Regions from separate parts of the Thermoanaerobacterium sp. R66 genome, predicted to be linked through region 3. Evidence: riboswitches for the same ligand, from Rfam matches in the RefSeq annotation. Region 3 holds a riboswitch; each other region holds the start of a gene.
The links. Region 3 has a riboswitch for S-adenosylmethionine ahead of metA (homoserine O-acetyltransferase MetA). Riboswitches for the same ligand answer to the same signal wherever they lie in the genome.
Positions count from the first base shown of each region.

Region 1 (3,151 bases), 1.3 Mb from region 3:
AAATGATTTTTTCATTACATACCATCCTTTCATCTTTTATCAACTTTTTTTGCAAGATAGTTTCCTATTCTTTGCACGATTTCTACAAAGATTATTAAGACTATGATTGTGGCAATAAGCACATCTGTCTGAAACCTTTGGTAGCCATATCTTATAGCCAGATCTCCAAGACCACCTCCTCCAATAGCACCTGCCATAGCAGAATACCCTAAAATATTTATCACTGTAAGAGTTATTCCCAATATAAGTGATGGCAATGATTCTGGAATCATGACTTTGAATATTATCTGTGGTATTGAAGCGCCAACAGATATAGATGCTTCAATGACGCCCCAGTCTACTTCTTTAAGAGATGATTCTACAACTCTTGCTACAAATGGGGCTGCAGCAATGGACAGTGGTACAATAGCAGCGGTAGGTCCTATAGTTGTGCCAACAATAAGCCTTGCCAATGGGAAGATTGCGATTATGAGGATTATGAACGGCACTGACCTCATGACATTGATCACAGTACCTAATACCTGATTTAACTTTAGATTTTCCTTTATATGACCTTTGTCGGTTATGACAAGTATTATGCCTAGAGGCAGTCCTATTATTACTGAGAAAAGTGTTGAGAAAAACACCATGTACAAAGATTCCCAAAGAGGTTCTTCCATAAGCTGCCACAAGTTTAATAAATACTGGAATATGTTAGACGATACCATTTTTAAGCACCTCTATTCTAAGACCATTGTTTTCTAAAAATTTTATAGCATTTTTTATGGAATTCTGTTCACCGCTTATTTTTATTAAGAGATTTCCTATCTGTGAGTTTTGCACTCTTTCGATATTTCCGGAAATGATATTCACTTCAACATCGAAATTCTTTATCATATGGGATATGACAGGCTGGTTGCTGCTGCTACCAAAAAACGATAATCTCAAGATTTCCTCATTTGGATTTTCGTCATCAAGCAATATGTCTGGCGGAAGTTCAGCTATCATATCTTTTAAAAATCTCTTAGATGTTTCTGTTGAAGGATTTGAAAAGATGTCTATTACATTTCCTTCCTCGATAATCATTCCGTCTTCCAAAACTGCCACTTTGTCGCACAGATTTCTTATTACAGACATTTCGTGCGTTATTACCACGATTGTAATTCCGTATTGTTTGTTTATGTCCTTTAAAAGATTTAAGATGGATTCTGTCGTGGTAGGATCTAAAGCGGATGTGGCTTCATCAGATAGAATTATGTCTGGATTGTTTGCTAAAGCTCTTGCAATGCCTACCCTCTGTTTTTGTCCCCCAGATAGCTGCGAAGGGTATGCGTACTTTTTGTCTTTTAAATCTACCACATCCAGTAATTCATCAACGCGTTTTTTTATGACAGAATCGCTGACTTTCGAGATCTTAAGAGGAAATGCTATGTTCTCATACACTGTAGAGTTCATCAAAAGATTGAAATGCTGAAATATCATGCCAATCTTTTTTCTCATATTTCTCAGTTCTTTTGAATTTAACTTTGTCATTTCTACGCCGTTTATCAGTATGCTGCCAGATGTAGGTTTTTCCAACATGTTTATGCACCTTATCAATGATGATTTCCCGGCACCGCTTAGACCCATTATGCCGTAAATTTCACCATCACGTATAGTTAAGTTGATGTCTTTTAAAGCTATTACCTCTTTTCCGTTTGTGTTGTAAACTTTGCTTAAGTTTTTTATTTCGATCAAATCATTTCACCTTCTTTTCACAAATGTAGTTTAAAAAAGCAATAAAAAAAACCTCCAATGAAAGAGGTTTCGTCCTCTCTCATCTCTCAGCAATCGCTGCAGGAATTGGCACCATTGCACATACGTGCCGGTTGCCGGGTTTCATCGGGCCAGTCCCTCCACCTCTCTAGATAAGAGAATAATTTCGTTTTTAGTTGTTAAAATGATTATATAGGATGGATGTTGAAAAGTCAAGCAAAATTTTCATGCGACAATATTAAATTTTTGTCATAATAAATCTGACAGTGTATTCACAAGTTTGTGTTGATTTAATCAATAAATTGATTATAATTAAGATGAAAGATAAGTTAACTTATTAATAATTTGTCATAGACGAAAGGACAAATATCTATGAAAGAGTTAAGTAGGCGCCAATTAGAAATCTTCAAAAAGGTTATTTCAAAAGAAGTTTCCAGTTTGGACGATATCGTCGTTTTGTACAAGTTAAGCAAAAGGACTGTTTACAGAGAAATAAATGCAATAAATGAATATATAAAAGAATACAATTTGAAGCTTAAAAATGACGATGGAGTACTAGTCTTAGAAGGAACTGATAATGATATCGAAAAATTCAAATTCGATGTAATAGGTTATAGGCCAAGCATTGACGCTGATAAAAGGCGAAAGTTGATACTATCTGAGCTTTTGCAGATGAAAGAACCTGTAAAACTTGAGTACTTCGCTAAAGAATACAATGTGACTACGGCAACAATAAGCTATGACATTAAAGAGATCGATAAATGGCTAAACAAGCAAAATGTTACAATTGTAACTAAGCCTGGCGTTGGCATATACGTAAAAGGCGATGAAAGCAATATAAGAAGGGCCATAATAAATTTTCTGTATGACAATGTGGAGACAAAAGACCTAATTGAGTTTTTAAATAAAGGGTACAATAATATAAACAAGCTTAGTGAAGACATAAATGATAGATTACTCAGGCTTATAGACTACGATACGGTTTTAAAGATAGAGAAGGCTATACAAAAATTGGAGAAATCCCTTGATTACGAATTAGCAGAAAGCTCCTACATGGGGCTTACGGTGCATCTGGCATTGGCGCTAAAAAGAATAAAAGAAGGCGAAAAGATAAAAATAGGTAATGAAAGCCTCTATGAGCTTAGGAAGTCAGATGAGTATAAGTTTGCAGAAATGCTTGCCAGGTTTCTGGAGGAAGAATTTGATATATCTATTCCAGAAGATGAAATCGGATATATAACGATTCATCTACAAGGAGCAAGGTACAGGGCAAATACCGAAGACGTAAATGACGAGCTGTTAAATGAAATACTGCATGAGATGGTCAGCGTTGCAGAAGATGAATTTGGCACTGATCTTAAAGGCGATACGATGCTTTTAAGCGGTTTAAAGACGCACTTAAGGCCTACTATCTTTA
Region 1 is NZ_JAEUWW010000001.1:1,414,601-1,417,751, reverse strand. It holds gene JJQ93_RS07215 (MetQ/NlpA family ABC transporter substrate-binding protein) at 1-15, opposite strand, end outside; gene JJQ93_RS07210 (methionine ABC transporter permease) at 30-707, opposite strand; gene JJQ93_RS07205 (methionine ABC transporter ATP-binding protein) at 694-1,716, opposite strand; SAM riboswitch class I at 1,793-1,893, opposite strand; gene JJQ93_RS07200 (BglG family transcription antiterminator) at 2,107-3,151, shown strand, end outside.
Region 1: linked by a shared signal. The riboswitch ahead of JJQ93_RS07205 (methionine ABC transporter ATP-binding protein) and the one ahead of metA (homoserine O-acetyltransferase MetA) in region 3 are both predicted to bind S-adenosylmethionine.

Region 2 (3,151 bases), 1.4 Mb from region 3:
TATAGCTCAGCTGGGAGAGCACCTGCCTTACAAGCAGGGGGTCATAGGTTCGAGCCCTATTGCGACCACCATTTCTATTTGTGAATATTTTTTCTCATTAAAATAAAATAATCATGGAGGGATACCCAAGTGGCTAAAGGGGGCAGACTGTAAATCTGTTGGCTGGTGCCTTCGATGGTTCGAATCCATCTCCCTCCACCATGAATACAAGGCTAAAGGGCCTTTTTTTATTTTGCCTTTCAAGATTTCCTTATCATAATGATTTTTAAAAACATCGATAAAAAATTTTCCAAATCCTATTGACATAAAAAATAATTGATGTATAATAATACTTGTGAAGGGAAAATAGTTATTAATAGAAATAAAATATTAATAGCTTATCCAATGTATGATTGACTAAGAAGAATAGATGAGAGGTGTGTACATATGTCGTTGGTAGGTAAGAAAGCTCCTGAATTTAAGTTAGACAGCACAAAAGGTCAAATATCCTTAAGCGATTATAAAGGTAAATGGGTAGTGCTTTTCTTTTATCCACTTGACTTTTCGTCAGTATGTTCGACAGAAATACCTGAGTTTAACAGGATGAAACCTGAGTTTGACAAGCTCAATACAGAGCTATTAGGTATCAACACAGATAGCGTTTATTCACACAAGGCATGGATAGATAGCCTCGGTGGTGTTGATTTTCCGCTTTTGTCTGATTACAACAAGGATGTCACAAGGCAGTATGGAATACTTATTGAAGATGCTGGAATTGCTTTAAGAGCTGCTTTTATCATTAATCCAGATGGAATTATTGATTATGAAGTTGTACATGAGCCAGTAATCGGCAGAAATGTCGATGAAATACTAAGAGTGCTTAATGCACTTCAAACAGGTCATGCTTGTCCTGTAGGTTGGAAACCAGGGGACAAAGTATTAGATTAAAAAAAGGAGGAGATTTTGAAATGAGAGAAATGACGACAAAAAATCTAAGCGATGCATACGCAGGTGAAAGCCAGGCCCACATGAGGTACCAAATTTTTGCTGATGTGGCTGAAAAGGAGGGTAAGCCAAACATAGCAAAGCTTTTTAGAGCTATCTCATATGCAGAGCTAGTCCATGCTAGAAATCACTACAATACATTAGGAGAAGTGAAAGACACAGTAGCAAATCTTGACAAAGCAATAGCAGGTGAAACGTTTGAAGAAGAAGAAATGTATCCTGCATATAAGGCAGTTGCTGATCTGCAAGAAGAGAAAGCTGCAGATAGAAGTTTTAATTATGCGTTAGAAGCAGAAAAAATACATGCTAAGATGTACACAGATGCAAAAGCTGCAGCATTGAAAAATGAAGACATAAAGATTTCTAAAGTATATATTTGTCCAGTATGTGGCTATACTGTAATTGATACAGCACCAGAAAAATGTCCTGTATGCGGAGCTCCAAGGGATAAGTTTGTTGTATTCTAAAAGGCAAAAGAACCCCTTCATTATCATATATTAACTTTAAAGTGCTTGACAGTCGTCAAGCACTTTTTCACTTTCTAATTGACTTATTAGTTGTACTGTGATATTATATTTTAAGTTAAATAAGTGAAACTCTTATCAAGAGAGGTGGAGGGAAGAGCCCTGTGAAGCCCGGCAACCTGTCTTACGACAAGGTGCTAATTCTCGCAGAAGTTTACTTCTGAAAGATGAGGGTGGATGTGCCTCTTCTTTTGGAGAGGTTTTATTTTGTTTTAGGTCTTTTATGTGATTTAAAAAAGGAGGATACAGATGAAAAAGTATTTTACTTCAGAATCAGTTACTGAAGGACATCCAGATAAAATTTGCGATCAGATATCTGATGCTATTGTAGATGAGATCTTAAAAAATGATCCATATGCGAGGATAGCCTGCGAGACTGCTGTTACAACAGGTATGGTATTGGTGATGGGAGAAATATCCACAAAGTGTTACGTTGACATACCTAAAATCGCAAGAAAAGTCATAGAGGAAATAGGATACACTCGTGCAAAATACGGCTTTGATGCAGATACATGCTCTGTGCTTACATCAATAGATGAACAGTCTCCAGATATAGCATTGGGAGTTGATAAGGCTCTAGAAGTTAAAAAAGGCATCTCCCACGATGAGCTGGAAGAACAAGGCGCTGGAGACCAAGGCATGATGTTTGGATACGCATGTACAGAGACGCCTGAGCTTATGCCTCTTCCAATATCATTAGCACATAGGCTTGCTCGCAGATTAGCAGAGGTAAGGAAAAATGGCACTTTAGATTACCTAAGACCTGATGGCAAGACACAGGTGACGATTGAGTACGTTGATGACGTGCCAAAGAGAGTTGATTCAATCGTCGTATCTACACAGCATTCACCAGATGTGGATCATGATAAGATTGAAAATGATGTAAAAGAGTATGTGATAAAACCTATCGTTCCACCAGAGCTTATTGATGATGATACGAAGATATATGTAAATCCGACAGGGCGATTTGTAGTCGGCGGACCACAAGGAGACAGTGGTCTTACAGGAAGGAAGATAATAGTCGACACTTATGGTGGATATGCAAGACATGGCGGCGGTGCTTTTTCTGGCAAAGATCCATCGAAAGTAGACAGATCTGCTGCGTACGCTGCAAGGTATGTAGCGAAAAACATCGTAGCTGCTGGGCTTGCTGAAAGGTGTGAAGTTCAATTGGCGTACGCTATAGGCGTAGCTACACCATTAGAAGTCAATGTAGATACTTTTGGCACTGGGAAAATATCTGATGAAGAGATATCAGAAATAGTTAAAAAAGTATTTGATTTGAGACCTGCTGCTATTATAAGAGATCTTGATTTAAGAAGGCCTATTTATAGACAAGTTGCAGCATATGGACATTTTGGACGCACAGATCTTGACCTTACATGGGAGAGAACTGACAGAGTTGAGATACTGAAAAAACTTGCTTTCAATAAATAATAATTTTAAAGCCCGGAGTTTCCTCCGGGCTTTGCGGCTTGTATATTTATATTTATAGCCGCGATTTTTATAAAAATTGTACGCTCCGCTACTTTTATTATAGCATAAATTAGATGGCGATTCCATTGCTTTCTCTATTTTCTTTTTCGAGAATTTGTGTCTTTGTTTTAACCAAATTTTCTAATGCTGAAACAAGCATTTGGTTG
Region 2 is NZ_JAEUWW010000001.1:1,525,720-1,528,870, reverse strand. It holds tRNA gene JJQ93_RS07810 (tRNA-Val) at 1-71, shown strand, start outside; tRNA gene JJQ93_RS07805 (tRNA-Tyr) at 116-201, shown strand; gene JJQ93_RS07800 (peroxiredoxin) at 427-927, shown strand; gene JJQ93_RS07795 (rubrerythrin family protein) at 948-1,451, shown strand; SAM riboswitch class I at 1,581-1,682, shown strand; gene metK (methionine adenosyltransferase) at 1,758-2,945, shown strand; gene JJQ93_RS07785 (HD-GYP domain-containing protein) at 3,055-3,151, opposite strand, start outside.
Region 2: linked by a shared signal. The riboswitch ahead of metK (methionine adenosyltransferase) and the one ahead of metA (homoserine O-acetyltransferase MetA) in region 3 are both predicted to bind S-adenosylmethionine.

Region 3 (3,151 bases):
TTCTCCACTGAAATGCTTTTTTAGAACATCAAATGATATGTCTGCAGTAAGCAAAGCATTGTATATTCCTTCGCCTGTAAATGGATCAGCAAGCCTTGTAGCATCTCCAATCAATATTATTCTATCGTTATTAAATACACCATCGCTCCCATCAGGAAACGACAACTGATGCCCGTAAATTTTGCAGTCTTTTATATTTCCGTCCACATTTTCCTCTATCATTTTAGATAACATTTCTTTTATGTCTGAAACTTTGTTTAAAAAAGTCCCGACACCAATAGACAATCTATCACCTTTAGGGAATACCCATCCATACCCATATCTTATTGCGTTGAAATCCACCACAACTTTTCCTTTTAATCCATCGATTAAGCTATTATCGACGTATACTTCACCTTCAAGTGCTATGCCTTTTTTGCCATTTATTAAGTTCGCTTTATGTGCCACATTGCTGTTTATTCCGTCTGCACCTACTAAAACCTTTGTCTCATATTCACTCCTGTCTGTCACAACGACAAGTCCCTTATCATGCTGATAAAAGTCATAAAATAATTCACCATCATGTATTTCACACCCATAATAAGCTGCTTTATCTATTAAATATTTGTCAAATTTAGTCCTATCTACCTGATATATTATAGGCTCACCAGTCTGCAAAACAGTCTGTTTGCCGTTAGGAAATTTAAAGATAATTTCATTGGTAATATCTTCTACGTATTGGCTTATATCAATATCTAATAATTTGTAACACCTTTTCGTTATTCCGCCACCGCAGGCTTTGTACCTTGGAAAAACATGCTTTTCTATCAACAATACCTTATATCCTTCTTTAGACAGCTTTCTTCCTAATGTAGATCCTGCAGGTCCTCCACCTATTATTATTGCATCATACATTTCTTTCACCTCTAAATTCAATTATAATTGCAAAACATACTAAATAAAAGCCACAAATTGGATTATTTTAAGCTATTCATAAACAAACAGTTGTCAATATAAGAATTAGCGAAAAGTGTCCTTCATATTATTGACATCAAACTTCAATAAATATATAATTATTTTAACAATTTAATATCGTAAATCAAAACTCATCAAGAGTGGTGGAGGGACTGGCCCTGTGAAACCCGGCAACCGTCATATTTTATGAAAATGGTGCTAATTCCTGCAAAGCTTATAGCTTTGGGAGATGAGTAGATGTGATTATCTACGCCTCATCTCTGAGGCGTTTTATTTTTTACATTGAAGGAGGTTTGCAAATGCCCATCAATATACCAAATGGCCTACCTGCCATCGATATTTTAGCTAAAGAAAATATATTCGTAATGGCTGAAGAAAGGGCAATTCATCAAGATATACGCCCTCTTAAGATCGCCATCTTAAACTTGATGCCTACAAAAAGTGTGACAGAAACACAGCTATTAAGGCTACTTAGCAACAATCCACTGCAAATCGATCTAAAATTTCTCTATGCAGCATCACACAAATCTAAAAACACTGCGCCAGAGTATTTAGAAGCTTTTTACAAAACATTTGATGACGTAAAACATGAAAAATTTGACGGTCTCATAATAACCGGAGCACCAGTGGAAACTTTGGACTTTTCAGATGTTGATTATTGGCATGAGCTTGAAGAAATAATGGAATGGAGCAAACACAATGTATTTTCAACATTTCACATTTGCTGGGGTGCTCAAGCTGGTCTTTATTACCATTATAGGATTCCTAAATACCCACTGAAAGAAAAAATGTTTGGCGTATTTTTGCATAAGGTTTCCAAAAAAAATGTCGACTTATTAAGGGGATTTGACGACGAATTTTATGCGCCCCATTCAAGATACACGGAAGTCAGAAAAGAAGATATAGAGCTTGTAGATGACCTTGAAATACTTTCTGAATCAGATGAGGCAGGCGTATACATAGTTGCATCAAAATCTGGCAGGCAGATATTTGTGACAGGTCACTCTGAATACGATCCTTTGACTCTAAAATCTGAATACGAAAGAGATTTAAAAAAAGGCATTCCTATAAAAATACCAAAACACTATTTCCCGGGAGATGACCCTAACAATGAGCCAATTGTAAAATGGAGAAGCCATGCAAATCTATTGTTTTCTAACTGGTTAAATTACTATGTATACCAAAAAACACCATACGATGTGAATTCAATTGAATAAATATGATTTATGCAGGTTATAAAACTTGATTTTATATCCTGCATTTTTTATATCATTTTTGCAAAATTATTCATTGACTTTTTCACTTTCCTGTGCTAATTTAATTATGCTATTTCAAAAATTTATAGAAAGGAATTGTACTATATGGACAAAACACAAAAGCTCAAAAAAGACATTGGCCTATTTATCGCCACAGCACTTGTGACAGGTAACATGATGGGTTCCGGCATATTCATGCTTCCTGCTACACTTGCATCTAAATCAGGTCCTGGCGCAACAATACTGGCATGGCTTGTTACAGGCATCGGATCAATATTGTTGGCATTATCATTTGCAAATTTAGGTTCAAGGATTCCAAAAGCCGGTGGCCCGTATGAATACTCAAAATTAGCTTTTGGAGACTTTATAGGTTTTATCAATGCGTGGTTATACTGGAATGGTTCATGGATCGGAAACGCTGCCGTTGTCATTGCAGTTGCCAGTTACTCAAGCGCTTTATTCCCGATTTTATCGCAAAATCATTTAGCCGCTTTTCTGTACACCAGTGGAATCTTATGGATTTTTACGATAATCAATATAATAGGTGTAAAAAAGGCTGGCTCAACTCAAACAACAATAACTGTGTTTGAAGTATGTCTTTTTTTATTCTTCATAATCGTATCAGCAGTACATTTCAAGTCAAGCAATGTAATGCCATTGTTCCCTGCAGGAAAAGGCATGAATACTTTGTCTGCAGCAGCAACTTCAACGCTGTGGGCGTTTGTAGGACTTGAAACTGCGTCAATAACCGCTGAAGAAATTAAAAACCCTGAAAGAAACGTAAAGTTAAGCACCATATTCGGAATATTAATAGCTGTAGTGATGTACCTTGCCATAAACCTTTCGGCAATGGGTGCAATGCCACAAAGCCAGCTTGCAAAAAGTGCTTCTCCAATAGCCGACATCCTCAAACAGTTTTTAGGAAAAAACATTGCGAATGT
Region 3 is NZ_JAEUWW010000001.1:135,822-138,972, reverse strand. It holds gene JJQ93_RS00595 (geranylgeranyl reductase family protein) at 1-894, opposite strand, end outside; SAM riboswitch class I at 1,083-1,190, shown strand; gene metA (homoserine O-acetyltransferase MetA) at 1,254-2,171, shown strand; gene JJQ93_RS00585 (APC family permease) at 2,316-3,151, shown strand, end outside.